Regions from separate parts of the Streptomyces sp. NBC_00286 genome, predicted to be linked through region 3. Evidence: riboswitches for the same ligand, from Rfam matches in the RefSeq annotation. Region 3 holds a riboswitch; each other region holds the start of a gene.
What was found. A riboswitch is a leader RNA that binds a small molecule or an ion and turns the genes downstream of it on or off. The one in region 3 is predicted to bind cyclic di-AMP.
Positions count from the first base shown of each region.

Region 1 (7,070 bases), 3.4 Mb from region 3:
ACCGAGTACGTGAAGGATCTTCTGCATCGGCTGGAGCCGTATGGGGATGAGCCGCGGGTTGTTGAGTTGCGGGAGAGGGCTCGGCCGTTGCTAGTCGCTCCCGCGTAGGGCTGGGTGCCTTCGCATCTGCCTAGTTGATGTTGTTTTGGGGCTGCGGGTTCGTTGTGGTTGCTCGCGCCCACGCGGCGGAGCCGCAGATCGACACAGCCCCGCGCCCCCTTCGGGCCTGCGGCCCCTCAAGCGGCCGCGCCGCCTTGCGGCGACTTCCGGGTTTCGGCGCGTTGTCAGTGGCGCAGTGCACTATCTAAGTGGGAGGTGGGAAGGTGCCGCGCGTGATCGTTTATGACTGTGATGTGGTCGTGGTCGGCGGGGGGATCGTCGGGCTGTCCACGGCCTATGCGATTACGCGGGCCGCGCCGGGGACTCGGGTGATGGTGCTGGAGAAGGAGCCGGGGCCGGCTCGGCACCAGACGGGGCGTAACAGCGGGGTGATCCACAGCGGGATCTACTACCGGCCGGGGTCGCTCAAGGCGCGGTTTGCCGTGCGGGGCGCGGCCGAGATGGTCAAGTTCTGTGCGGAGTACGGGATCGCGCATGCCGTGACGGGGAAGCTGATCGTCGCCACGGAGCGGGACGAGTTGCCTCGGCTGCATGCGCTGGTGCAGCGGGGGCGGGAGAACGGGATTCCGGTACGGGAGCTGGGGGCGTCCCAGATCGCCGAGTACGAACCGGAGGTGCGGGGGCTCGCCGCCATTCACGTCGCCACGACCGGGGTCTGCGACTTCGTGGGGGTCGCTCGGCAGCTTGCGGAGGCTTCGGGGGCGACGATTCGGTACGGGGCGGAGGTCACGTACATCGATCGGCGGCCTGACCTCGGGGTCGCCGTGCGTACGGGCGATGGGGACGTCGTACGCGCGCGTGTGCTCGTCAACTGTGCGGGGCTGCACTGTGACGAGATCGCTCGGCTTGCTGGGGACGAGCCTGGGATGCGGATCGTGCCGTTCCGGGGTGAGTACTACTCGCTGGCGCGGCCTTGGCTGGTGAAGGGGCTGGTTTATCCGGTGCCGGATCCTGCGTTTCCGTTCCTCGGGGTGCATCTCACTCGAGGGATCGACGGGGGTGTTCATATCGGGCCGAATGCTGTGCCTGCCTTGGCCCGGGAGGGGTATGACTGGCGGACTGTGCGGGCTCGGGAGTTGGGGGCGACGCTTGCCTGGCCGGGGGCTTGGCGGATTGCTCGGCGGCATTGGCGGTATGGCGGGGGTGAGCTGCGGCGGTCGGTGTCGAAGAGGGCGTTTGCTGAGGCTGTGGGGCGGTTGTTGCCTGCGGTGACCTCGGATGACCTGGTTCCGGCTTCTGCGGGGGTTCGGGCGCAGGCGGTTCTTCGGGACGGCACGTTGGTCGACGACTTCCTTCTGCGGGAGGGGGCTCGGACGGTTCATGTGCTGAACGCGCCGTCGCCTGCGGCTACCGCTTCGCTGCCGATTGGGCGTGAGGTTGGGCGGAGGGTTCTGGTGGCGTTGGGGCGGGCGTAAACGCGGGGTTTTCTTTCCCCAGCCCCGCCCCTTCCCGAAACTGGGGGCTGCGCCCCCAGGCCCCGCTGCCTCCGGCGGGGTGGGTGGGGCGGGTGGGTGCCTACCGGGATGGGGGGTGACAGTCGTGTCGCGGCTGCGGGTGCGTCGTGGCTGGTCGCGCAGTTCCCCGCGCCCCTAAAAACAAAAGCCTGCGACTGCCCGCACCCCGACGATCAAGCGACCCCGGCCCGGAAGGGGCCCTCGCCCCGTACCCGCCCGCGGCTTGGTAAGCCCGCCCGGAGGGAGCCCGCGCCCCGAGCAAGCCCGTGGCCCGGAAGGCGCCCGCGCCCCGAGCAAGCCCGCGGCCCGGAAAGGCCGCCCGGAGGGAGCCCGCACCCCCACGGCCCCGCAGCCGCCCACGGCGGCAAGGGGACGGGGCGGGGGTGTGCGCCCGCAGCGGCCGGCGCGCCAACACCGGCACCCCCTACCAGCCGACAGCAACGCGCGCCGGTCCGAGGACGGACACCCCCGACGCGGCCCCGCACCCACCACCCACCCAAACGGCGCGAGACTGTGACATATGCGGCTCCGCCGCGCGGGCGCGAGCAACCACAACGCACCCGCAGCCGCCCAACCGCCGGAGGCACCCCGCGTGGGCGCGACCAGCCACAACGGCGCCGTCAGCCGACAACGAACCCAACCGCCGGAGGCACTCGTACAATCAAACGCACTGTGTCTGAGCGTCAAAACACCGAAGAGCCGCGCCCCTCCCGCCCCCGTGCCAAAGGCGAACCCCGCTTCCCCGACGGGCCCCGCGCCGACCCGGCCGGCTCCCACTTCGAGCGCCGGATCCGTAGCTTCCAGCCGCGCCGGAGCCGGGTCACCCATGGGCAGGCGGACGCCTTGCAGCGGCTGTGGCCCAAGTGGGGGCTGGATATCGATGGGCGGCGGAAGATCGATCTGAGCGATCTGTTCGGGAACGACAAGCCCGTCGTGCTGGAGATCGGGTTCGGGATGGGCGAGGCCACCGCGCAGATGGCCGCCGAGGATCCCGAGACCAACATCCTCGCCGTCGATGTGCACACCCCTGGCCAGGGCAACCTGCTCAATCTCGCGGACCGGAAGGGTCTGTCCAACATCCGGGTCGCCAACGGCGACGCGATCATCCTGCTCAGGGAGATGCTCCAGCCGGACTCCCTCAGCGGGCTGCGCGTCTACTTCCCGGACCCCTGGCCCAAGAAGCGCCACCACAAGCGCCGCCTGATCCAGCCGGCATTCCTCACACTCGCCGCGTCCCGCCTCAAGCCCGGTGCGCTGCTGCACTGTGCCACGGACTGGGAGCCGTACGCCGAGGTGATGCTCGAAGTCCTCAGCGCGCACCCGGACTTCGAGAACTCCCAGCCGGACGGCGGCTACGCGCCCCGCCCGGACTTCCGCCCGCTGACCCGTTTCGAGAGCCAGGGCCTGGACAAGGGCCATGTGGTGCACGACCTGCTGTTCCACCGCGTGCCGCACAGCACCCGACACGACGCCCGACGCAGCACCCCATAAGCCATCCCGAACCCAGCGAACCCAGCGGGGCGCAAACGTACCGTCGCGAGCCCACCCTCTCCCTGGTTAGGGTCGATGTTGTGTCCACCAGTCCCCCGTACCCGGCGTACCCGCCGTACCCCCCACCCCCCGGCACCCCCGCCGGAGGCACCCGGCGGCATACACACTGGTGGCGCCGCAGGTGGGTGCGTTACGGCGCGCTGATCACCCTGCTCGCCCTCTCCGGTCTGGTCATCCTGGCCCTGGTCCGCGAACAGACCGGTACCGAGGGCTTTTTGGTGGGCCTCGGCCTCGCCGTACTGCCCGTCCCGCTGCTGATCGCCGCGTTCCGCTGGCTGGACCGGGTCGAACCGGGGCCCTGGCGGAACCTGACGTTCGCGTTCGCCTGGGGGGCCTGCGCGGCGGCGCTGATAGCGATCGTGGCGAACAGTTTCGCCACGCGTTGGATAGCCACCGCCACCGCGGACCCCTCCAGCGCCGACACGATCGGCGCGACCGTCATAGCACCCGTCGTGGAGGAGACCGCGAAGGCCGCCGCCGTCTTACTCGTGTTCCTGTTCCGCAGACGGGACTTCACCGGGATCGTCGACGGCGTGGTGATCGCCGGAGTCACCGCGACCGGCTTCGCGTTCACCGAGAACATCCTCTACCTCGGCACCGCCTTCGGCACCGACCAGCTGAGCAGCGGTGACGGCGGCATCGCCTCCGTCACCGCCGCCACCTTCTTCGTACGCGTGATCATGTCGCCCTTCGCGCATCCGCTGTTCACCGTGCTCACCGGCATCGGCTTCGGCATCGCGGCGCTCTCCGCGGACCGCCAGCACATACGACGCGTACTGCTGCCCTTCACGGGCCTGCTGCTGGCGATGGGCATGCATGCTCTCTGGAACGGCTCGTCGACCTTCGGCACGTACGGCTTCTTCGCGGTGTACGCGGCGTTCATGGTGCCCGCGTTCGGCCTGCTGACCTGGCTGGCCATCTGGACCCGGCAGCGCGAACTCGGCACGATCCGCACCGAACTGCCCGCGTACGCGATGGCGGGCTGGCTGACGGTTCCCGAGCCGTTCGTGCTCGGCTCGATGAAGGCGCGGAAGCTGGCCCGCGAGTGGGCCACGCATCACGGAGGGCGGCCTGCGGGGCGGGCGGTCGCGGAGTACGAGGCGTACGCGACCTCTCTCGCGTTCCTCCGCCACCGGGGGCGCCGCGGCCGCGCGGGCACCGATTTCGTCGTACGGGAACGGGAGTTGCTCCACGAGCTCTGGGCCCGCCGCGAGCTGGCCCGCCCCGCACTGGCGTACGCGGCCCGGGCCACGGCTCCTCCTCCGGCGCCGCCGCCGTGGCCGACGTACGGGAACACCTACGGGAACTCGTACGGCCAAGGGTCGCCCTACCCGGCGTACAACCCCTACCGGAACTAGCCCGGAGCTAGCCCGGAACCAGGCGAAACCAAGCGAAAACCAAGACGCCACCCGCTTCTCGTCCGAAAGCGGATGGCGTCAAAGACCTTGCGGGACTTACGGGTTGAGCCCCTTGCTCCGCAGCCAGGCCATCGGGTCGATCCCGTCGCCGCCCGCCGTCTTGACCTCCATGTGGAGGTGCGCCCCGGTGACATTGCCGGTCGCGCCGACGCGGCCGATGACCTCGCCCGTGCTGACCTTCTGGCCGACGCTGACGCTGATCGAGGACTGGTGGGCGTACCAGACCTCCGTGCCGTCGTCGAGCTTGAGCTTCGTGAGGTAGCCGTACGAACCGTTCCAGCCGGCCTCGGTGATGGTGCCGCTGTGGACGGCCTTGAGCGGCGTACCCGAGGGAGCGGCGAAGTCCAGGCCGGTGTGGGTGCCGGAGGACCACAGCGCGCCGGACTGCCCGAAGGTCGAGGTGATGGTGTACGAGGACGTCGGCAGCGCGAAGCTCTTGGCGAGCTCGGCGAGGCGCTCCGCCTCAGCCTTCTGCCGGGCCTCCTCCGCCGCCTTCTCCTTGGCGGCTTCGGCCTTGGCCTTGGCCTCTTGGCGCTCCTTGGCGGCCTGCTCGGCGGCCTTCTTCGCGGCTGCGGTCGCCGCGGCCTGCCTGGCCTCCTGGTCGACCTGGTCCTGCTGGCGCTCGGCCTGGAGGATGATGCGGGCGCGAAGGGCCTCGCCGGCGTCGGAGTTGCCCTGCTCGGCGTCCGCGGCGCTCAGACCGGCGTGGGTGAGCGGAGTCGTGGAACCGGGCTCTTCGTCGGTGTCGCCCGAGATCAGCGGAAGGTCGGGCAGAGTGATCGAGACCGGCGGCTTGCCGGTGTTCGCGCTGGCCATGCCGCCCGCGCTGACGGCGGCGATGACGCCGACGCCCAGAACCGTGGAGCTGCGTGCGAGGCCTCCGCCGCGCTGCTTGCCGACGCGGTGCCTGCCGCGTACGGGCTTGAGGGAATCCTCAGAGGGGTTCCACTCCTCCCAGGTCTCCTCGTCCTGGCGTTTGCCGTAGCCGAATGTGTCAGGTTCCTCATTCGGCGCGAACGAAGTCTGGGGGGCAGGCCGGTTGGACGCCACGTAGGCGCACTCCTTTCCTTCCTTCCGCCTACCGGGTTAGCTGACGGGTTCGGAGCAGGAAGGTCTCCTACGTGCGTTGCTCACGGTGTCTCCACCGGGAACGACGCCCGATTCACCCCAAGTTGGTGGTTCCCCGGTTCCTTTGCAGGATTCGGCGCGTGCGCACGGAGCCGACTCTTGTGTCGGCTGGGACGACCGCGCTGCGTTATCGAACGTTAATAGAGGCAGGCCCTGGATTCCAAGCTGTTCTGGAGATTCGTTGGCAGTCTTGGCCTGGACTTTCAGGTCATCAGTGGGATGAATCGGGCGAGTTGATCGTGACTCAGCTCCAATTCACTGCTGTGACTGCTGTTGACAATGTTTCAGTTGTTATGCGGAGTGGGTTCGTCCGACTACGGAAGGTGATACGAGGCCGCCTCCGGCATCACGCGTCCGCCTCACGCGTCGGCCTCACGGTCTCCGGACCGCCAGCAGCGCCATGTCGTCCGTCGCGCCGCCGACTCCCGTGTGCCGTACGACTTCCTCCACGAGCGTGGCGAGCAGCGCCCGGGGTCCGTGGAAGGTCCGGCCCGCGAGTCTGTCCGCCGGGTCGAAGAAGACGCCGTGCCGGTCCCGGGCCTCGGTCACCCCGTCCGTGTAGAAGAGCAGGGTGGCTCCGCCGGGGAACGGGACCTCCTGCGCCCGGTCGGGCCACGGGCCCAACTCGCCCATCCCGAGCGGCAGTGCGGGGTCCTCGTCCTTCAGCGTGTCCAGCGAGCCGTCGCCGTAGAGCAGGAGCGGTCCCGGGTGGCCGCGGTGGACGAGGCGTACGACGGCGTCGGCGTGCGGGATCTCGGCCAGTACGGCGGTGGTGAAGCCCTCGAACGCCTCGAGGCCGCCGCGCCGGGCGGCCTCGCGCACCAACGCCCGCTCCAGCCGCTGCGCCACCGCCTCCAGGGTCGCCTCCTGCTCGGCGGCCTCCCGGAAGGCCCCGATGAGCACGGCCACGGCCGCCACCGCGCCCATGCCCTTCCCGCGTACGTCGCCGACGATGAGCCGTACGCCGTGCGGGGTGTCCTGCACGGCGTACAGATCGCCCCCGATGAACGCGTCCGCCTGAGCCGCCTCGTACCGCGCCGCGATGTCGAGCCCGCCGATCCGTTCGGCCGGTTCGGGCAGTACGGCGCGCTGGGCCGCCTCCGCGATCTCGCGGGCAGAGGCGAGACGTTGGTCACTGCGGCGTACGAGGCGGTTGATGGCGAGCGCCAGCACGGCGACGGCGGCCGCGGTGGCCACCTCGGTGGCGGCGCCCGCGTCGAAGTCGCCCCTGATGTGCAGCAGGGAGAGGGCGGCGACGGACACGACTCCGGTGCGCAGCGTGTTGGCGAAGGTGGAGAGGGGCGCGGCGATGAGCGGAGCGACCGTGAAGAAGGGCACCGCGGTGAAGGGAGGAGGGGTGAGGAGGTCGTAGCAGACCCCCGCGATGATCAGCAGCACC
Region 1 covers NZ_CP108054.1:5,446,150-5,453,219, reverse strand. The annotation lists gene OHT21_RS25080 (MFS transporter) at 1-108, shown strand, start outside; gene lhgO (L-2-hydroxyglutarate oxidase) at 324-1,535, shown strand; gene trmB (tRNA (guanosine(46)-N7)-methyltransferase TrmB) at 2,247-3,065, shown strand; gene OHT21_RS25065 (PrsW family intramembrane metalloprotease) at 3,146-4,483, shown strand; gene OHT21_RS25060 (M23 family metallopeptidase) at 4,580-5,593, opposite strand; cyclic di-AMP (ydaO/yuaA leader) riboswitch at 5,604-5,760, opposite strand; gene OHT21_RS25055 (PP2C family protein-serine/threonine phosphatase) at 6,044-7,070, opposite strand, start outside.
Region 1: linked by a shared signal. The riboswitch ahead of OHT21_RS25060 (M23 family metallopeptidase) and the one ahead of OHT21_RS40040 (C40 family peptidase) in region 3 are both predicted to bind cyclic di-AMP.

Region 2 (7,070 bases), 5.1 Mb from region 3:
AGGGCAGGTTGGTGGCGCCCCTTTAGGGGCGCGGGGAACTGCGCGACCAGCCACAACGAACCCGCAGCCGCGACACGCAGTGTCACCCACCACCCCTGGCGGGGGCCTGGGGCACAGCCCCAGGGATGGGACGGGAAGGGGCGGCGGGGGCGACGAAACAACCTCACACCACCCGCGCGGCGCCCGCAAACGGCATCTCATCAAGCGAAGCGACCCGCACCGGCGCCGAAGGATTGGGCGCATGGATCATCTGCCCGTTGCCCACATAAAGCCCCACATGACTGATGCTCGAGTAGAAGAACACCAGGTCCCCAGGCCGGAGATCGCCACGCGAAACCCGCTCCCCAGCCTCGATCTGGTCATAAGTCGTCCGAGGCAGCGAAATCCCCGCAGAGCGATACGCGGCCTGCATGAGCCCCGAGCAGTCAAAGGCATCGGGCCCGGTGGCCCCCCACACATACGGGCTGCCGAGCTTCTCGTACGCGTACGAGACGGCAGCCGCAGCCCGCGAGTTGGGAGCCCCAACAGCCGAGCCCGGATCCGGCGAGTCGGAGGAGCGCGAGGCGCGAGCCGTGGCGGCGTCGTCCGTGCCGATCCGCGCACGCTGTTCGTCCGTCAGCCGGGACAGAAGCCGCCGAGCCTCGCCGAGCTTCCCGGTCACCGTCTTCTTGTGCCGGTTCTGCGCCGCCTGCTGGGACTTGAGCGAGGCCAGCTCGACATGGGCGGCCCCGCGCAACTGCTCGATCTCCCGCAGCTGGCCCCGTACGCGCGAAACGGTCGAGGCCTGCCGACTGCCGGCGCGCTCGGCGAACGCGGCCTCGTCCAAGTACTGATCGGGCTGCGAGGAGAGGAAGAGCCGCAGCGCCGGGTCGATGCCCCCATCCCGATACTGCGCGGCAGCCACTGAACCCAGTGCATCCCGCTCGGAGTTGAGCCGCTCCGTCCGGCGGGCGGCCTCGTCCTGGAGGGAGTCCACCCGGGCCTCCGCCTTGTCGGCCTTCTCCTTCGCCCCGTTGTACTTCTCGGTGGCGACCTCCGCCTCCTGGTACAACTTGTCGACCTTCGCCCGCACCTGCTCCGGCGTCAGCCGCGGCTCGGCGTAACCCGCCCCGTCGAATGAGGTTGCGCTCGCCGCGCCCGCCAGGGCGATCGTGAAGGCGGTACGGGCCGTATTGCCACTGAGCGAGCGCTGTCTTGGCTTGCGGTGCGCTGCCACCTGGACACACTTCCTTCCCGAACGGGCCGGTCACGCGTCCGGCGGCGGCCCGCACAGGGGGAGCGGACCGCCGCCGGATCTTCTCGGCGGTGATGTCCGGCTGCCGCCCCTGGTCCGGACGGCGGGTGGGGAGCCGGTCACCTGGGGAAGGACGCTAAACCTGAGCGTGCGCGCCTGGTAACGGCATGTACGGAACTGTCGGCACTGCGCCGCATGGTGACCGTATGTGACCGTAATTCCGGCCTGGAGTCGTCAAGTTGACGCGGGGTGTTGACCGATGCCGGGGTCGTAGAGGTCCGAGCGGCGCGGCGGTGCTATGTGGGGCCCGTCAGCGTCCGTCAGCGTCCGTCAGCGTCCGTCAGGGCCCGTCAGAGCCCGTACGGCGCCCCCAGGGGCCGGGGGCAGTGTGAGGCCGTATGCGAGCCCCCGGTTAGGCTCCGGCCTCATGGACGTACTCATCCATCTCTTCGTCGCCCTGCACATCATCGGCATCGCCGCACTCCTCGGCGGCTTTCTCACCCAGATGAAGGCGATGGGCGAGGGCACGGCCCGCTTCGGCCCCGCGATGCTCCACGGCGCGTTCACCATGCTCGTCACGGGCGTGATCCTCGTCGGCCTCAACCAGGCCGACGACCAGACGGTCAACAACATCAAGATCGGCGTCAAGCTGGCGCTGCTGATCGTGATCCTGGGCCTCGTGTATGTGAAGCGGGACGAGGAGAAGGTGGACAAGGGCTCGTTCGGGCTGGTCGGCGGGCTGACCACCGCGAACGTCTTCATCGCTGTGCTCTGGACCTGACGGCCCGAAGAGCCGCGAAAACGGCCTCATGGAGAGCCTCGAAAAAACGGCCTCATGAAGAGCGCCAAAACCCCAAAAACAGCTCACGCGCGCGTGCACCCCGAAATGGGGTCCACGCGCGCGTGCGTCACGCCGGACGGACCACGCTGTGGACCGGCATGTAGTAGATCGACTCCTCGCGGACGTACGCACCGGGCTTCGGGGCGTGGATCATCATGCCGTCGCCGAGGTAGAGGCCGACGTGGCTGATGTCGTCGTAGAAGAAGACGAGGTCCCCGGGCTGGGCGCTGGCGACCGAGACCTGGGTGCCGGTCTTGACCTGGTCCCACGTGGTGCGCGGGAGGGTGACGCCGGCGGCCTTCCAGGCGGCCTGGGTGAGGCCTGAGCAGTCGTAGGAGTCCGGTCCTGAGGCGCCCCAGACGTACGGCTTGCCGGTCTGGGAACGGGCGAAGGCGAGCGCCTTCTCCCCCTTGGCGGTCGAGGCGCCCGCGGAAGTGCCCGTGCCGGCCGAGGTCCCCGCGCCGGTGGAAGGCGCGGGAGCCGGCTGGGCCTGCTGCTGTTGGCGGCGCTGCTCCTCCGCGGCCTGCTGCCGCGCCAGTTCCTCCGCCTTGCGCTGGGCCTCCTCGCGCTGCTCCCGCTCGATCGCCGCGAGCCGGGCCTTCTCCTCGGCGGTCAGCTGCGAGAGCAACTGGCGCGCCTCGGCGAGCTTCCGCTGAACCGTCGCCTTGGACGACTTCAGGGTGTTCTCGGTCTGGGTGAGCCCCTGAAGGCTCTCGGAGGCCTCCTGACGCTTCTCCGCCATCTGGGACTGCTGCGTCGCGTAGTCGTCGACGGCCTGCTGCTGGCGGCTGGTCAGCCGGTCCATCAGCTGGTTCTGGTCGAAGTAGTCCTGCGGGTTGTCCGCGAGCAGCATGGCGGCGGTGTCAGGGGCGGCGGTGCCCGTGCGGTACTGCGCGGTGGCGAACGTACCGAGTTCCTCGCGCGCCTCGTTGAGCTTCTGCGTGCGGGAAGCGACGTCGTCAAGGAGGTTGTCGACCTTCTTGCGCTGCTTGCTGGTCTTCTCCTTGGCGCCGTTGTACTTCTCGGTCGCCGTCTCCGCCTGCGCGTAGAGGTCGTCGACCTTCTTCTGTACTTCGTCGAGGCTGGGCTTCGGCTCCGCGGAGGGCGAGGCGTTCGCGGTCTGCGACAGGAGGGCCACCGAGGTGAGAGCGGCGGTGGCGAGGGCAGGGGTCCGTATGCCCTTGGGACTGGACGACCGCGCTTTGCGGTGTGGCGCCACGAAGGCGACTCCTTCCGTGCTCCGCCTACCGAGTTAGCTGTCGGGTTCGGGCGTGTGCTTCGGAAGGTTTGCCCTACGGTCCTTGTCCCTAAGGGAGTTGGACCGATTCACCCCAAGGTCGGTGGGTCCCCGGCTCCGGGTGGCCACAAGGGCGTACCGGACTCGGCGGGAGCCGCACGGCCCGGCGACGTTCGCCGGTGGGGGTCGAGCGGCCCACTGCGAAAGCTAACCAACTCGTGTGGCTCCTGTGAAGGTTGATGTGCGAATTGTCCGATACGTTTTCGTGACCTTAGCCTCAGGCGTCATGATCCGTCGCCGACCGTGACGGGACGGTCCTGGAGGGTGAGGGAAATCCGGGCGGGCTCCCGGCAGCCTCGTACGAGCGGAGTTCTCAGGGTTTTCCCGGACAGCTTTTCAGGGCGGCGGCGAGCTGTCAGTGGGGGAGCCTAGACTCGGAGAGCGATGAGCAGCCTCTTTGATGACAGCTTCCTGGCGGACCTCAAACCCTCGCGGGACCACGAGGAAGAGCCCCCGCCACCGCCCGAGGACGATCACGTACCGGAGCAGGTTCCGGACGATCTGTTCGGCGGGAAGTTCGACGTGCCGCCGGACCGGGAGGCCTACTACCGCGATGGCGCCCCCCGTCCCCACGTGGACGCGGCCGCGCTCCTGGAGGGGCTGAACGACAACCAGCGCGCGGCGGTCGTGCACTCCGGCTCCCCCCTGCTCATCGTGGCCGGCGCCGGCTCCGGCAAGACCCGAGTACTCACACACCGGATTGCGTACCTGCTCGGCGAGCGCAAGGTGCATCCCGGCCAGATTCTCGCCATCACCTTCACCAACAAGGCCGCGGGCGAGATGAAGGAGCGCGTCGAGCACCTCGTCGGACCGCGGGCGAACGCGATGTGGGTGATGACCTTCCACAGCGCCTGCGTACGGATCCTGCGGCGGGAGTCGAAGAAGCTCGGCTTCACCTCCTCGTTCTCGATCTACGACGCCGCCGACAGCAAGCGCCTCATGGCCCTGGTCTGCCGCGACCTGGACCTCGACCCGAAGCGCTTCCCGCCCAAGTCGTTCAGCGCCAAGATCTCGAACCTCAAGAACGAGCTGATCGACGAGGAGGACTTCGCGGCACAGGCGAGTGACGGCTTCGAGAAGACCCTCGCCCAGGCCTACGCGATGTACCAGTCGCGGCTGCGCGAGGCGAACGCCCTCGACTTCGACGACCTGATCATGACGACGGTCAACCTCCTGCGGGCCTTCCCGGACGTCGCCGAGCACTACCGCCGCCGATTCCGCCACGTACTGGTGGACGAGTACCAGGACACCAACCACGCCCAGTACGCCCTCGTACGGGAACTCGTCGGCACCTCCGAGCACCCCGTGGACGTACCCCCGAGCGAGCACGACGTGCCGCCCGCCGAGCTGTGTGTCGTCGGTGACGCCGACCAGTCCATCTACGCCTTCAGGGGCGCGACCATCCGCAACATCCTCCAGTTCGAGGAGGACTACCCGGACGCGACGACGATCCTGCTGGAGCAGAACTACCGCTCCACACAGACGATCCTGACCGCGGCGAACGCGGTCATCGAGCGCAATGAGAGCCGCCGCCCCAAGAACCTGTGGACCAACGCGGGCGCGGGCGCGCGCATCACCGGCTACGTCGCCGACACGGAGCACGACGAGGCGCAGTTCGTCGCCGACGAGATCGACCGGCTGACGGACGCAGGGGAGGCGAAGGCGGGCGATGTCGCCGTCTTCTACCGTACGAACGCCCAGTCCCGTGTCTTCGAAGAGGTCTTCATCCGCGTCGGCCTGCCCTACAAGGTCGTCGGCGGCGTGCGCTTCTATGAGCGCAAGGAAGTCCGGGACGTCCTCGCGTACTTGAGGGTTCTCGCCAACCCGGAGGACTCCGTACCGATGAGGCGGATTCTCAACGTCCCCAAGCGGGGCATCGGCGACCGCGCCGAGGCGATGATCGACGCACTCGCCTCCCGGGAGAAGATCAGCTTCTCCCAGGCGCTGCGCCGCGTCGACGAGGCGTACGGCATGGCGGCCCGCTCCACGAACGCCGTCAAGCGGTTCAACACGCTGATGGAGGACCTGCGGACCATCGTCGAATCGGGCGCGGGCCCGGCCACGGTCCTGGAGGCCGTGCTCGAACGCACCGGCTATCTGGCCGAGTTGCAGGCCTCCACGGACCCGCAGGACGAGACCCGTATCGAGAACCTTCAGGAACTCGCCGCCGTGGCCCTGGAGTTCGAGCAGGAGGCCGGTGAGGGCGAGGCGTCGGGTGGGCTCTCCGACTTCCTGGAGAGGGTCGCGCTCGTCGCCGACTCCGACCAGATCCCGGACGAGGAAGAGGACGGTTCCGGCGTCATCACGCTCATGACCCTCCACACCGCCAAGGGCCTTGAGTTCCCCGTGGTGTTCCTGACCGGCATGGAGGACGGCGTCTTCCCGCACATGCGTGCCCTCGGCCAGACCAAGGAGCTGGAGGAGGAGCGGCGGCTGGCGTACGTCGGCATCACGCGCGCGCGGGAGCGGCTGTATCTGACGCGGTCCTCGATGCGGAGCGCATGGGGGCAGCCCTCGTACAACCCACCGTCCCGCTTCCTGGAGGAGATCCCGGACACCCATCTGGAGTGGAAGCGGAAGGGGTCCATGGGAGCGGTGGCCTCCGGCCCCGCGGCCGGTGTGGCGGCTTCCCTGTCCTCTTCGCGCTCGGCGGCCTCGGGCGCCTCCGGCTTCGCCACGCGGCGCGGCGGTGCCACGGAGAAGCCGGTGGTGTCGCTGGCGGTGGGGGACCGGGTCACCCACGACCAGTTCGGGCTCGGCACGGTGGTCGGCGTGAAGGGCACGGGGTCGAACGCGGAGGCGACGATCGACTTCGGGGACACCAAGCCGAAGCGGCTGCTGCTGCGCTACGCGCCGGTGGAGAAGTTGTAGCCGGGACTTGGTGGCCGGGCAGCGGGGCGGTTACGTCGGGTTGAGGCCGTGGCTGCGGAGCCACGCCAGGGGGTCGATCGCGTCGCCGCCGCCCGGGCGTACCTCGAAGTGGAGGTGCGGGCCCGTCGAGTTGCCGGAATTTCCGGAGTACGCGATCGGGTCGCCGGCCTTCACCTCGGTCCCGGAAGCGACCTTGTAGGTGGAGAGGTGGCAGTACCACGTCTCCGTACCGTCCTTCGCGGTCACGATCGCCATGTTCCCGTACGCGCTGTTCCACTCCGTACGGACGACGCCGTCGGTCGCGGCCATCACCGTCGTGCCGTACGAGACGGGGAAGTCGATGCCTGTGTGCACGGACATCCAGTTGATGCCGGCCTGGCCGTAGTAGGCGCTGAGCCCCTTCTGCTCGACCGGCACCGCGAACTTCGGACGCAGCCGCTCCTTGCGCGCCGCCTCCGCCGCCGCCCGCTTCTTCTCGGCCTCTTGCTGGGCCTTGAGGTCGATCCGCTCCTGCGTACGGCTCGCCCGGTCGGCGAAGTCGTCCGCGTCTGCGGTCAGGCTCTCGAGCTGGGTGTCCAGCTTGTTGTTGGCGGTCGCGGGCTGCACAGCCGTCGTGCCGGTCGCGGCCGTCGTCTGGTTGCTCTCGTTCCCGCCCCCACTGCCCACGGACGCCGCCGCGATCCCGGCCACGCCCATCACACACGCGGACGGCACGGCGACCGTCAGCAGGGCGGAACGCTTGGGTGGAGTACGGCGGCGGGAGCGGGATGCGGCACGGGCGGCGGTGCGGGAGCCCGGGCGGGGGGCCGGGAGGACGGCGGTGGCGT
Region 2 covers NZ_CP108054.1:3,782,863-3,789,932, reverse strand. The annotation lists gene OHT21_RS17140 (C40 family peptidase) at 164-1,216, opposite strand; gene OHT21_RS17135 (hypothetical protein) at 1,662-2,015, shown strand; gene OHT21_RS17130 (C40 family peptidase) at 2,143-3,294, opposite strand; cyclic di-AMP (ydaO/yuaA leader) riboswitch at 3,302-3,472, opposite strand; gene pcrA (DNA helicase PcrA) at 3,757-6,243, shown strand; gene OHT21_RS17120 (M23 family metallopeptidase) at 6,274-7,070, opposite strand, start outside.
Region 2: linked by a shared signal. The riboswitch ahead of OHT21_RS17130 (C40 family peptidase) and the one ahead of OHT21_RS40040 (C40 family peptidase) in region 3 are both predicted to bind cyclic di-AMP.

Region 3 (7,070 bases):
TTTTACAGGACATCACCCAGAGGAGGCGTGTGTCATGACCCGACCGTCCGCCCGCTACGTCCTGCCCGAGTTCACCGAACGCACCAGCGCGGGGCAGCGGACCATGGATCCGTACTCGAAGCTGCTGGAGGAACGGATCGTCTTCCTGGGGACGCCGATCGACGACACGTCGGCGAACGACGTGATGGCGCAGTTCATGCACCTCGAGTACCAGTCGCCGGACCGGGACATCTCGCTGTACATCAACTCCCCCGGTGGCGTGTTCAGCGCGATGACCGCGATCTACGACACGATGCGCTTCGTCAGCTGCGAGGTGGAGACCGTCTGCCTGGGGCAGGCCGGGGCCGCCGCCGCGGTACTGCTCGCGGCCGGCGCGCCGGGGAAGCGTTCCGCGCTGCCGGACGCACGCGTGCTGATCCACCAGCCGGCGCTGCCCGAGCCGGTGCAGGGCCAGACGTCCGATCTGGCCATCCAGGCCGAGGAGTTGATGCGTACGCGCAGGATGCTTGAGGAGATGCTCGCTCGGCACACAGGTCAGAGCCAGGAGCGGGTCAGCGCGGACATCGAGCGGGACAAGATCCTTGAGGCACCGCAGGCGCTGGAGTACGGGCTGATCGACCGCATCATTCCGAGCCGTAAGACCTCGCTCGCCACACCCGGCTCGAGGTGAACGCCGGATGCTTCCACCCGAGTTGCCCCCGTTGCCGGCGCTGACCCGGGCGGAGGGCGAACTGGTCGACCGTTATCTGGAGGTGCTCGATCTCCTCGGCCGGATCAATCCCGCGCACCGCGGCGACACCTATGGCGGGCTGCGCGCGGCCCAGGCACTGGTCGCCAAGGCCACCGCGCTGCGCGATGCGCTGGCCCTGATGCACCAGCGCGGCGAGCACGAGTTGCACGCGCCGACCCTGACGCGGGCGCTCAGGGTCCTCGACGGTGAACGACGGGCGGCCCGCGTCGCCTTGCCGCCGGGATCCCCCGACAGCTGACGCACCCGCAGCAACGGCCGAGGGCTCCACAAGGCGACTGACGGGGCGTCCAGGCAAGGCCTGAAACGGACCAAATGACGTACCCCTGAAAGGAGTAGACGGAGCTACGTTTACGGGCCCCCACAACTTGCGCAGTACGCCTGGACCCGCGCCGGAATCAGACATTCCGGTGCTGGTACGAGGGTCCCCGACCCCTCGACGCTCCTCCGAAAACAGGCCTGCCCACCCGAACGGGTGAGTGGTGAGTAAGCCCACAAACCCCCGTTTCCGTTCGGCTTTTCCGACATTCGTGCTGCAAGATCCCTTCCGACGACAAGCCCCCGCCGCAGCGGCGGGGCGGTCCGGGCGGACGCCGAATCCTGCCGCCGCCCGGATGACGGGTCGACAGGAAGTGGATCGGCAGGAGTGGAGGACCCAAGCACGACGGGCCGCCGGAGAGTTCCGAGTGGTCCTTGGGGTGAAGCCGCACACCGCGGCCGGGCAACTTCGCCAGCCCGAATCCGACAGGTCATCCTTCACAGGCGGCTGACGAAGGGTTGCGCATGTCTGCGCTCAATCGTGTCCCGTCGCTGTTGACCAGGGCAGGTACCGCCTCAGCTCTCACCGTCGCCGTAGTAGGCGGCAGCGTTGTGGCCCCCGGTATCGCATCTGACGCCGAAGCAATCACCCCAGCGAAAAAGGCACTTCAGGTAGCGGCCTCCAAGAAGGGCGCCCCGTACAAGTGGGGAGCCGAGGGGCCCAGGCGCTTCGACTGCTCCGGACTCACCCTCTACGCGTTCAAGAAGGCGGGGAAGAAGCTGCCCCGCACGGCCGCGCAGCAGTACAACAAGACGCGCCACATCTCGGCTTCGAACCGTAAGCAGGGAGACCTCGTGTTCTTCCACTCGGGCCGGAACGTGTACCACGTCGGCGTCTACGCCGGTAAGGGCCGGATCTGGCACGCCCCGAAGACCGGGGAAGTGGTGAAGCTGCAGAAGATCTGGACGAAGAGCGTCTGGTACGGCCGGGTCAGGTGACGCACGTGGGGGTGGCGGCGTTTCCCGCCGCCACCCCCACGGGGCGGTGATTCGGGCGGCTGACGGGTTACTCATTCCTCATGGCCCACCAACCGCCCAGCGAGCGAGATCCCGACGAGCGACGTCCGGGCGACGAGCTTCCGTCCGCCGTACGCCCCACAGAGCGGCGCGAGACGCCGCTCGAGCGCGCCGACCGCAACTTCATCGAACTGCTCCAGGAGTTGAGGGTCACCCAGACGGGCGTACAGATCCTCTTCGCGTTCCTGCTGAGCCTGGCGTTCACCCCGCGCTTCCCGGACCTCGACTCGGTGCAGCGCGCCACGTACATCACGACCCTGCTGCTCGCCGTGCTGTCCTCCATGCTCCTCACGGCACCGGCCGCCCTGCACCGTCGGCTGTTCCAGCAGGGCGCCAAGCCGCAGATCGTGGCGGTCTCCTCGCACCTCGCCCAGATCGGGATGGGCGTACTGGCCTTCGCGCTCACCGGCTCGGTCCTGCTGGTCGTGGACGTGGTGGCGGGCCGCCTGGAAGGGATCCTGGCGGGCGCGGCCACCCTCGTGGTCTGCCTCGGCCTGTGGGGACTCGTACCGCTCCTGATGAAACGCGCCGGCGGCAGGAACCCGGACGATTCCTGAGCCCTGCTTGCGAGGCTCAGGCCAGCACCGCTTCGAGAACGAGCCCCAGTCCCAGCACCGTGAGGGCCGTTCCGGTGACGGCCTCGATGGCCCGGGCGGTACGCGGCCTGCGCAGCCACCGGCCGAGCCGGTCCACGAGCAGCGCGACCACCGGGAACCACACCAGGGCGAGCGCGACCACGATCAGCGCGAGGATCAGCGTCCGGGGCATCGCGGGACTTCCGGCCGGTACGAACTGCGGCAGCAGACTGAGGAAGGTGAGCGTCGCCTTCGGGTTGAGGGCATTGGTGACGAATCCCTGCCTCAGGGCTCCGGCCCCGGACACGACCGGCGCATCCTCGGCCCCCGGCGCACGCCTCTCGCGCACCGACTGCAGCGTCCGTACGCCGAGATAGAGGACGTAGGCACCGCCCAGCAGTTGGAGCGCGCGGAACAGCGGGGGCACGGCGGTGAGCACCGCGGCCACCCCGGCGACGGCGAGCGCCGTGTGGACGAGCAACGCCGCCGCGATGCCCAGCGCGCAGGCGATACCGGCCCGGCGGGAGACCAGGGCGTTGCGGACCACGACGGTGAAGTCGGCGCCGGGCATGGCGACCAGGCCTGCGGCGATCCCGGTGAAGGCGATGAGTTGTCCGTCCATGAGCACCACAGTGCCCGCTCCAAGCCTTCAGCAGGTATGTGCAATATCCTAGGTGAACCTTAAGCAGTGCTTTAGCCAGCCCCGAAGCGAGGAGCCTCGTATGTACGACCCGACGCGGCTCGCGGCGCTGGTGGCGGTCGCCGAGGCCGGTTCGATCACCCGGGCCGCCGAGCGCCTCGGCTACACGACACCCGCGCTCTCTCAGCAGCTGGCCAAGCTGGAGCGGGAGGCGGGCACGGCGCTTCTCGTACGACACCACCGCGGCGCCCGCTTGACCGGCGCGGGCGAACTCCTCGCGGCCCGGGCGCGCCGGGTGCTGGACGAGATGGACCGGGCGCGTCATGAACTGGCGCGCCTGGCCGGGCTGTCCGGCGGCACCCTGCGCCTCGGCACCTTCCAGACCGCCGGGATCCACCTGCTGCCGCCGGTACTGAGCGCGTTCCGCAGGGCCTATCCCGATGTGGAGCTGACCGTGGCGGACTACGAGCCGCAGGCCGGTATCGCCGCGGTGGCCGCGGGCGAGGTGGACCTGGCGCTGACGCACGCCTACCAGCCCGCCGAGCCGGTGCCGCTGCCCGCGGCCGTGTCCGCTGAGCCGGTCCTGGTCGAGGAGTTGGTGCTGGTGACCGCTCCCGGGCACGCCCTGACCAGCGGCTCGTCCCGGCTGCCGCTCACCGAGCTGGCCGGCCAGCAGTTGATCAGCATGGCCCCGGACCACCCGGCTCGGCAGGGCGTGGAGGCCGTGCTCGCCCAGGCGCGCACAGCCTCTTCGGTCCTCGTCGCCACTCCCGGCTACGCCCTGGTCTGCGCCCTCGTCAGCGCCGGCCTCGGCATCGCGGTGGTCCCGGAGATGGTCGCCAGAACCGCCGCCACCCCGGTGAGCATGCGCCTCCTGGAACCAGGTGACCTGCGCAGGACGATCTCGGTGGCCTACCGCACCGACGAGCAGGCCCCCGCGGCCGACGCCTTCCGCGCGCTGCTGCGCGGCGCCTTCGGCCGCGCGTCCCAGCCGAGTTGACGGCCGCGCGCCCCGCAGCCGACCCCTCCGCGGCTCCCCCAGCCCCTCAGTCGGCAGGAACCGGCTGAACCGGAGTCGTCCACGGCAGCATGATCGACACCGTTTTGCCGCCCTCACGGGTGGGCCGGACCGTCACCTTGCCCCCGCACTCGGCGGTGAGGAAGCGGATGATGACCAGGCCTCTGCCGTTGTCCTGCTGGACGGCTGCCGGGAGTCTTTTCGGGAAGCGTGGATGGCTGTCGGTCACGCCGATGCGCAGCTGCTCGTCACGGTCAAGCTCGAGGTCCACCGTGAAGGTCGGTGACTGGCCGAAGGTGTGCTGCACGGCGTTGGTGGCGAGTTCGGAGACGATGAGACGGACGGTGTCGGCGGCTTCCGTGTCCGACGGAAGGCCCCATTCGGCAAGGACGTTGACGACATAGGTACGAGCGGCGGAGACCGAGGCGGGATCGCTCGGCAGAGTGACGGAGGCTTCCAGGTGGTCTGCCATGGCGAGGTCGTCCCTTTCCCACGGGACCGGAGTCCGACACGGAGCGGCGGTTCGAGTACGGTCCCGGACTGGTGCTGCGCGCCAGACTGCCACTACCCGGCCGGTCTCGGTGCCGATCCCCCAAGATATGCATATATCTGTCCCTCGAAGCGGTGAACTCTCCGACGACCGACCGTATTTGGGTGGCGCTCAGGGTGGTCATTCGGACGGGTGACCGGGTCGTCTTCTCCCGTCGTCATGGCGCCCGACGCTATAGCGTCGGCGCGACGGTCGGAAGGAGACGGCCATGCAACACGGTCCCGCGGTACGCCGCCGAAAGCTCGGCGCCCAACTGCGCGCCCTGCGCACCCGTGCAGGTCTCACGAGCGGTGAGGCCGCCCGGCGCGTCGGCTGGCACCAGTCGAAGGTGAGCAGGATCGAGACCGGCCACAGCGGGGTCAAAGCCGCGGACCTACGGCGCCTCCTCGACGCGTACGACGTCCGGGACCCGAAGCTTCTGGAGTTCCTCGTCGTGCTCGCGGGCGCCGAGGGCGACGACCGGCACCGCTGGTGGAACGCCTACCGAGGGCTGCTGCCGCCCACGTACCGCGACTTCATCAGCCTGGAGTCGCAGGCCAGCGCGATGCGCACCCTGGAGAACTCCGTGGTCCCCGGCCTGTTGCAGACACCCGAGTACGCCCGCGAGGTGACGCGGGCCGCCCTCGACGGGCTGCCGGACGGCAAGGTTGACGCACTGGTGGAAGTGCGTCTCGCCCGCCAGGAGGTGCTGCGCTCGGACACTCCGCTGCGACTGAGCGCGGTCCTGGACGAGGGAGTGCTGCGGCGGTCGGTCGGCGGACCGGGCGTGATGGCACGGCAGTTGAGGCGTCTACGGGACGCCGCCCGGCTGCCTCACGTGCGGATTCAGGTACTGCCGTTCGGAGTTGGGGCCCATGTCGGGGTGACCGGGCCTTTCGTTATCTTTTCATTTTCGACTACTTCTGATCTGGATGTGGTTGTTCTCGACCACTTGACGAGTAGCCTCTATCTCGAAAGGGAAGAGGACCTTCAGGCCTATACCGAGGCCTTCAACTCCCTTCAGATCCACGCCCTTTCGCCCGAGGACTCGTTGGATTTCATCGCCGGTCTGGCTGACGGCGAGTAAGGAGGCACCATGTCCACCACCCTGCCTCGGTCCGTACCTTCCAGTACTCAACTGCACGGTGTGCGGTGGCAGCGCAGCAGCCGCAGCACGGGAATGAACAACTGCGTCGAGACGGCCCGTCCGGCCTCCGGCCCATGGGCCGGCCTTCACGCGGTGCGCGACTCGAAGAACACATCGGGCCCCGCCCTGCTCTTCGCCCCCTCGGCCTGGGAGGGCTTTATCGACGCGCTGCGCTGATCACCCGTACGGCATGGTCGAGTTGCCCGTCGGTGAGATCCGCGCGGGCGGTGAGCCGCAGCCGTGAGATGCCGTCCGGCACCGACGGGGGACGGAAGCAGCCGACGGCCAGTCCCGCCTCGCGGCAGTCCGCAGCCCAGCGCACGGCCCGCTCCGGCGAGGATGCGCGCACGGAGACGACGGCGGCGTCCGGCCGTACGGCTTCGAGGCCTTCGGCGGTCAGGCGTGAGTGCAGGGTCTTGGCCACGGCACGCGCCCGTGCCGCTCGTTCCGGTTGCCGGCGCAGCAGGCGCAGGGCCGCGAGGGCGGCCCCCGCGGCGGCCGGGGCCAGTCCGGTGTCGAAGATGAAGGTGCGGGCCGCGTTGACCAGGTGGTCGATCACGTGGGCCGGGCCGAGGACGGCGCCGCCCTGGCTGCCGAACGACTTCGACAGCGTGACGGTGGTGACGACATCGGCCGCGCCCGCGAGCCCGGCCGCGTACGGCGCGCCCCGGCCGCCTTCGCCGAGCACGCCGAGCCCGTGCGCGTCGTCGACGACCAGACCCGCGCCGAACTCCCGGCAGGCACCCGCAAGTTCGGCGAGCGGAGCCGCGTCGCCGTCCACCGAGAAGACCGTGTCGGACACGACGACGGCGGGTCCGGCGTGCGTGCCCAGCACCTTGCGTACAGCGTCCGGGTCGGCATGCGCGACGACTTGCGTGGTGCCGCGCGCGAGACGGCAACCGTCGATCAGCGAGGCGTGGTTGCCCGCGTCCGACACGACGAGCGAGCCGTGCGGCGCCAGTGCGGTGACGGCGGCGAGGTTCGCGGCATAACCCGAGGAGAAGACGAGCGCAGACTCGAAGCCGCAGAACTCGGCCAGCTCACGCTCGAGTTCGGCGTGCAGCTCCGTGGAGCCGGT
Region 3 covers NZ_CP108054.1:8,844,512-8,851,581, reverse strand. The annotation lists gene OHT21_RS40050 (ATP-dependent Clp protease proteolytic subunit) at 35-670, shown strand; gene OHT21_RS40045 (hypothetical protein) at 678-989, shown strand; cyclic di-AMP (ydaO/yuaA leader) riboswitch at 1,330-1,528, shown strand; gene OHT21_RS40040 (C40 family peptidase) at 1,532-2,005, shown strand; gene OHT21_RS40035 (DUF6328 family protein) at 2,086-2,640, shown strand; gene OHT21_RS40030 (LysE family translocator) at 2,657-3,280, opposite strand; gene OHT21_RS40025 (LysR family transcriptional regulator) at 3,381-4,298, shown strand; gene OHT21_RS40020 (ATP-binding protein) at 4,345-4,788, opposite strand; gene OHT21_RS40015 (helix-turn-helix domain-containing protein) at 5,075-5,932, shown strand; gene OHT21_RS40010 (DUF397 domain-containing protein) at 5,942-6,169, shown strand; gene OHT21_RS40005 (8-amino-7-oxononanoate synthase) at 6,150-7,070, opposite strand, start outside.

Region 4 (7,070 bases), 6.3 Mb from region 3:
GCCTGGGCGCCAAGGGCGGCGAGGAGATCGTCCTGGCCTCCGACGCCGAGGGAGCGGACGCCGCGCTCGACCGCTTGGCCAAGCTGGTTTCGGAGGGGCTTGAGGAACTGCCCGAAACCGTGTGACTCAAGGGTCGCGTTCAAAAGACGCCGTCCCGCACACGCACCAAAAGGGCTCGCCCGAAATACCGGGCGGGCCCTTTGCAATTCCAGGTTGCGGGCAGCAGAAATAATCCCCCGCGAATTACTCCCCCTTTGTATACGGCGCCACTGTTAATGCCGCAGGCTCGCCGTGTTTACGGGGTGTTGCGAAGTCCTCACACGCTCCACGCGATCACCGTGCCCGGGAAAGCGCAGCCGGTGCGCGGCCGTCGCCCGCTCGGTGTGCAAGGCCGTGATCGCCCGGGCCCGCTCGCTGTCGCCGCGCGCGACGGCGTCCACGATGCCGCCGTGCTCCGACCAGGACTCGGCGGGATGGGCCGGCGCCTCGACCGCGTACATCCAGGCGATCTTGTGTCGCAGCTGGGTGAGCATCGAGGTCAGCGCGGGGCTGCCGGAGGCCTGCGCGAGCGTCTCGTGGAACCAGCCGCCCAGGGAGCGCAGATCCTCGCCCTGGCCCTTCCTGGCCCGCTCCTGGCCCAGCCTGACGAGGCCTCGCAGCACCTTGAGGTGCGCCTCCGTACGCCGCTGTGCGGCGCGCGCGGCGCCCAGCGGCTCCAGGAGCATGCGCATCTCCAGCAGGTCGGCGGCCTCCTGCTCGGTGGGTTCCGCGACGCACGCGCCCGCGTGCCTGCGGGTGACGACGAAGCCCTCCGCCTCCAGCGTGCGCAGCGCCTCCCGCACGGGGACCCGCGAGACGCCGTAGCGACGCGCGAGGAGTTCCTCGGTGAGCCGGCTGCCGCGTTCGTAGACACCCGCCACGATGTCGTCACGGATCGCCGTGCATACCGAGTGCGCGGGAATACGCATGACCGGACCTCCGCCTTAATCCCCGCGAAACGCGGTCGATTGACGCTCGTTCGGTGACTCTATTGCAGAGTGCGGGAAATTCCGATGGCGGGCCGGAATCCATGGCGTTTTTTTGGACACATAGTCGCGCAGAACAGGCAGACGTCCGGTCAAGACGCACGAAAGCCCCGGCTCGGTGAGCCGGGGCCTTCGGGAAGGGTGCGGTGAGTCGTCAGACGTTCACGCCGTGCGAGCGGAGGTAGGCGACGGGGTCCATGTCCGAGCCGTACTCCTGGGACGTACGCGCCTCGAAGTGCAGATGCGCTCCGGTGACGTTGCCGGTCGCCCCGGAGAGGCCTATCTGCTGGCCCGGGGTGACGCTCTGGCCGACGGAGACGGAGAGGGACGACATGTGGGCGTACTGCGTGTACGTGCCGTCGTTCATCTTGATGACGACCTGGTTGCCGTACGAGCCCTCGAAGCCGGCCTCGACGACGGTGCCGGCGCCCACGGCGCGGACGGTGGTGCCACTTGCGGCGTGGAAGTCGACGCCGGTGTGACTGCCGGAGGACCAGACGGAGCCGCCGGCCTTGTAGCCGGTCGAGACGTACGAGTCGCTGATCGGCGAGACGAAGGAGTTGAGCAGGCGCTTGCGCTCGGCCTCACGGGCGGCGCGCTCCTCGGCCGCACGCTCCGCCTTGGCCTTCGCCTCGGCGCGGGCCTTCTGCTCGGCGGCCCGCTTCTTGGCGGCCTCTTCTGCTGCCTGACGGGCGGCGGCCTCCTCGGCTGCCTGGCGTTGGGCGTGGGCCTGGGCGTCGATCTGGTCGGCGACCGAGTCGCCCATGGTGACGGCCTGGGTCAGCCCTGTCTGCTTGGCAGTGGACGGGCCGGCGAACGCCGGGGCGGCCAGAGTGCCGATGACACCGGTGGTGGCGAGCGTCGCTACGCCAACGGTCCTCGAGGACGTGCGCTTCGTACGGCTCGGGCGACGGTGCTTCCCGGTGGCGCGGGTGAACGCCATGAAGTGGCTTGTCCTTTCCTTCCTTCTCGCCTACCGGGTTAGCTGACGGGTTCGGAGCAGGAAGGTCTCCTACGGGCCCCCTCCAGGAGGGCGCCCGATTCACCCCAGGGACTGCGATGGGTCCCCGGCTCCCCTGGCTCGCGCCGTACGGGGACTCGGCGATGACTGTCCGGTGCCGCGGGTGCGGCGCAGTGCCTGACGGACAGCCGGACTGACGCTAAGCGGGTCATCTCTCAAATAACAAACGGATGACGGCTTTTGTAGCGCACGCCACAGGCCAGACACACAACCTCCATACCAACTCGCAACCAATCCAATCAATTTGGACAAAGAGGGACCCTGGAGGCTCATCAGCCTCCAGGGTCCCCGGGATGTGCGGCGGCTCTACTCGGCCGGGACCACGCTCACTTCACCGATTCCGAGGGCCTTGACGGGCTCCTCGATCTGGGCGGCGTCCCCGACGAGGACGGTCACCAGACGGTCCACCGGGAAGGCGCTCACGGCGGCCGCGGTGGCCTCCACGGTGCCCGTCGCGGCGAGTTGGCGGTACAGGGTCGCCTGGAAGTCGTCCGGCAGGTGCTGCTCGACCTGGTCGGCGAGCGTGCCGGCGACGGCGGCCGCGGTCTCGTACTTGAGCGGCGCCACACCCACCAGGTTCTGTACGGCGATATCGCGCTCGGCGTCCGTCAGCCCCTCGGCCGCGAGCGTACGCAGCACCTTCCAGAGGTCGTCCAGCGCCGGGCCGGTGTTCGGCGTGTCCACCGAGCCGCTGATGGCGAGCATCGCGACGCCCGTACCGTCCGGGGCGGAGCGCAGCACCTGGCCGAACGCCCGCACACCGTAGGTGTAGCCCTTTTCCTCGCGCAGGACGCGGTCGAGACGCGAGGTGAGGGTGCCGCCGAGGCAGTACGTGCCGAGCACCTGAGCGGGCCAGACGCGGTCGTGCCGGTCGGCGCCTACGCGGCCGATGAGCAGCTGCGTCTGGACGGCTCCAGGGCGGTCGACGATGACCACGCGGCCGGTGTCGTCGGCGGTCACCGGAGGCACGGGACGCGCCTCGGCCGGCGAGCCGGTCCAGGCGCCGAGCGTGTCACCGAGCAGCGCGTCGAGGTCGACACCGGTGAGGTCGCCCACGACGACCGCGGTGGCCGTGGCGGGGCGTACATGCTTCTCGTAGAAGGCGCGTACCGCCGCCGAGTCGATGGCCGCGACCGTCTCCTCGGTGCCCTGGCGCGGGCGCGACATGCGCGAGCTCGCCGGGAAGAGCTGCTTGGAGAGCTCCTTGGCGGCGCGGCGGGCCGGGTTGGCGGTCTCGTGCGGGATCTCGTCGAGCCGGTTACGGACGAGCCGTTCGACCTCGCTGTCCTCGAAAGCGGGCGCCCTGAGGGCGTCGGCGAGCAGACCGAGCGCCTTCGGGAGCCGCGATACCGGGACCTCGAGGCTCAGCCGTACGCCCGGGTGGTCGGCGTGCGAGTCCAACGTGGCGCCGCAGCGCTCCAGTTCGGCGGCAAACTCCTCGGCGGAGTGCTTGTCGGTGCCTTCGGAGAACGCTCGCGCCATGATCGTGGCGACACCGTCCAGGCCCTGCGGCTCGGCCTCCAGCGGTGCGTTCAGGAGGACCTCCACGGCGACGACCTGCTGGCCGGGGCGGTGGCAGCGCAGCACCGTCAGGCCGTTGTCGAGCGCACCGCGCTCGGGCGCCGGGAAGGCCCAGGGCTTGGCCTCGCCGGCCTGGGGCTGGGGATGGAAGTCCATGGTCACGGTGGCCTCGGTCACTGGGCGCTCTCCTCGTCGGTGGCGGTCTCCTCGTCGGTGGCGATCGGCTCGTACACGAGCACCGCACGGTTGTCGGGGCGCAGTCGGGCCTTGGCGGCCTCCTGGACCTCCTCGGCCGTGACGTCGAGCACGCGCTGTACGGCGGTCAGGGCGAGCTGCGGGTCGCCGAACAGCACGGCGTACCGGCACAGTTCGTCGGCGCGGCCGGCGACCGTACCGAGCCGGTCCAGCCACTCGCGCTCCAACTGGGCCTGGGCGCGCTCCATTTCCTCGGCCGTGGGGCCCTCCTCGGCGAACCGGGCGAGCTCCTCGTCGACGGCCGCCTCGATGACGGGGACCTCCACGTCTCCGGAGGTCTTCACGTCGAGCCAGCCCAGGGAGGGCGCTCCGGCCAGGCGCAGCAGACCGAAACCGGCCGCCACAGCCGTACGGTCCCTGCGTACGAGCCGGTTGTAGAGGCGGGAGGACTCACCGCCGCCGAGGACGGTCAGGGCGAGGTCGGCCGCGTCGCACGCGCGCGTGCCGTCCTCCGGGAGCCGGTAGGCGGCCATCAGCGCGCGCGCCGGGACCTCCTCCTCGACGACCTCGCGCAGCTGCTCGCCGATGATGTCCGGCAGGGAGCCGTCGCGCGGGGCGGGCTTGCCGTCGTGGCCGGGGATGGAGCCGAAGTACTTCTCGACCCAGGCGAGCGTCGCCTCCGGGTCGATGTCGCCGACGATCGACAGAACGGCGTTGTTGGGCGCGTAGTAGGTGCGGAAGAACGCGCGGGCGTCCTCCAGGGTGGCCGCGTCCAGGTCGGCCATCGACCCGATGGGGGTGTGGTGGTACGGGTGGCCCTCCGGGTACGCGAGGGCGGTCAGCTTCTCGAAAGCGGTGCCATAGGGGACGTTGTCGTAGCGCTGGCGGCGCTCGTTCTTGACGACGTCGCGCTGGTTCTCCATCGACTCGTCGTCGAGCGCGGCGAGCAACGAGCCCATGCGGTCGGCCTCCAGCCAGAGGGCGAGCTCCAGCTGGTGCGTGGGCATGGTCTCGAAATAGTTGGTGCGCTCGAAACTGGTGGTGCCGTTGAGCGAACCGCCCGCGCCCTGCACGAACTCGAAGTGGCCGTTGCCCTTCACCTGGGCCGAGCCCTGGAACATCAGGTGCTCGAAGAGGTGAGCAAGTCCGGTCAGGCCCTTGACCTCGTGGCGCGAGCCGACGTCGTACCAGAGGCACACCGCCGCGACCGGGGTCAGATGATCTTCGGAGAGCACCACGCGCAGGCCGTTGGCCAGGCGGTGCTCGGTCGCTGTCAGCCCGCCGGAGCCGGCCTCGACGGTGGCCGTGTGACCCATGGGCATGTACGTCCCTTCGATCGCGGAAAACTGCTGAATTCCTGCTAGTCATGCCACTGTATGCAAGCGCGCTGACAGCTGGCGAAGTTCCCGGAACGGCTACGCCGAGAGCGAGCGGGCGCGTGTCCTCCCGGACCTCTGTGCATGGGGCGTGGTCCGGGTTGTCAGTGGGGCGGTCCACAATGGAGCTCGTCAGATCCCGTTCATGCCCCGGCAGACACTGTGAAGGAGTCGCAGCAGCGATGGCCCGCCGCAGCACGAAGACCCCGCCGCCAGACGACTTCGAGGAGCGCATCCTCGACATCGACGTCGTCGACGAGATGCAGGGCTCCTTCCTCGAGTACGCGTACTCGGTGATCTACTCCAGGGCCCTGCCGGACGCCCGCGACGGCCTCAAGCCCGTACACCGCCGCATCGTCTACCAGATGAACGAGATGGGGCTGCGCCCCGACCGCGGATACGTTAAATGCGCCCGCGTCGTCGGCGAGGTCATGGGTAAGTTGCACCCCCACGGCGACGCGTCGATCTACGACGCCCTGGTGCGCCTGGCCCAGCCCTTCTCGATGCGCCTGCCCCTGGTGGACGGCCACGGCAACTTCGGCTCGCTGGGCAACGACGACCCGCCGGCCGCCATGCGGTACACCGAGTGCCGGATGGCCGACGCGACCTCCCTGATGACGGAGTCGATCGACGAGAACACGGTCGACTTCTCACCGAACTACGACGGCCAGGAGCAGGAGCCGGGCGTCCTCCCGGCCGCGTATCCGAATCTGCTGGTGAACGGCGCGCAGGGCATCGCGGTCGGAATGGCCACGAACATGCCGCCGCACAACCTCGGCGAGGTGATCGCCGCCGCCCGGCACCTGATCCGGCACCCGGGCGCCGATCTCGAGACCCTCATGAAGCACATCCCGGGACCCGACCTGCCCACGGGCGGGCGGATCGTCGGCCTCTCCGGGATCAGGGACGCGTACGAATCGGGCCGCGGCAGCTTCAAGATCCGCGCGACGGTCTCTGTGGAGCACGTGACGGCGCGCAGGAAGGGCCTCGTCGTCACAGAGCTGCCCTTCACCGTGGGCCCGGAGAAGGTGATCGCCAAGATCAAGGACCTGGTCGGCGCCAAGAAGCTGCAGGGCATCGCCGACGTCAAGGACCTCACCGACCGCTCGCACGGCCTGCGCCTGGTCATCGAGATCAAGAACGGCTTCGTGCCGGAGGCCGTCCTGGAGCAGCTCTACAAGCTGACGCCCATGGAGGAGTCCTTCGGCATCAACAACGTCGCGCTGGTGGACGGCCAGCCCCTCACGCTGGGCCTCAAGGAGCTCCTGGAGGTCTACCTCGACCACCGCTTCGAGGTCGTACGGCGCAGGTCGGAGTTCCGCCGTGGCAAGAAGCGGGACCGGCTGCATCTGGTCGAGGGTCTGCTGGTCGCCCTCCTGGACATCGACGAGGTCATCCGCCTCATCCGCTCCAGCGACAACTCCGCGCAGGCCAAGGAGCGCCTGATCGAGCACTTCTCGCTGAGCGAGGTCCAGACGCAGTACATCCTGGACACCCCGCTGCGCCGGCTCACCAGGTTCGACCGCATCGAGCTGGAGTCGGAGCGCGACCGGCTCAACCTGGAGATCGAGGAGCTGACCCGCATCCTGGAGTCGGACGCCGAGCTGCGCAAGCTGGTGTCGGGCGAACTGGCCGCGGTGGCCAAGAAGTTCGGCACTCCGCGGCGGACGGTGCTACTCGAGTCCTCGGGGGCCACCGCCGCGGCCGTACCTCTGCAGGTGGCCGACGATCCGTGCCGGGTACTGCTGTCGTCGACGGGACTTCTCGCCCGTACGGCGAACGGTGACCCCTTCGGGGAGAGTGACGGCAAGCGCGCCAAGCACGATCTGATCGTCTCGGCCGTCCCGGCGACGGCCCTGGGCGAGGTCGGCGCGGTCACCTCGGCGGGACGCCTGCTGCGGATGAACGTGATCGACCTGCCGCAGCTGCCCG
Region 4 covers NZ_CP108054.1:2,563,776-2,570,845, forward strand. The annotation lists gene OHT21_RS11595 (HPr family phosphocarrier protein) at 1-125, shown strand, start outside; gene OHT21_RS11600 (GntR family transcriptional regulator) at 273-968, opposite strand; gene OHT21_RS11605 (M23 family metallopeptidase) at 1,180-1,968, opposite strand; cyclic di-AMP (ydaO/yuaA leader) riboswitch at 1,982-2,139, opposite strand; gene OHT21_RS11610 (M16 family metallopeptidase) at 2,353-3,744, opposite strand; gene OHT21_RS11615 (M16 family metallopeptidase) at 3,741-5,078, opposite strand; gene OHT21_RS11620 (DNA gyrase/topoisomerase IV subunit A) at 5,321-7,070, shown strand, end outside.
Region 4: linked by a shared signal. The riboswitch ahead of OHT21_RS11605 (M23 family metallopeptidase) and the one ahead of OHT21_RS40040 (C40 family peptidase) in region 3 are both predicted to bind cyclic di-AMP.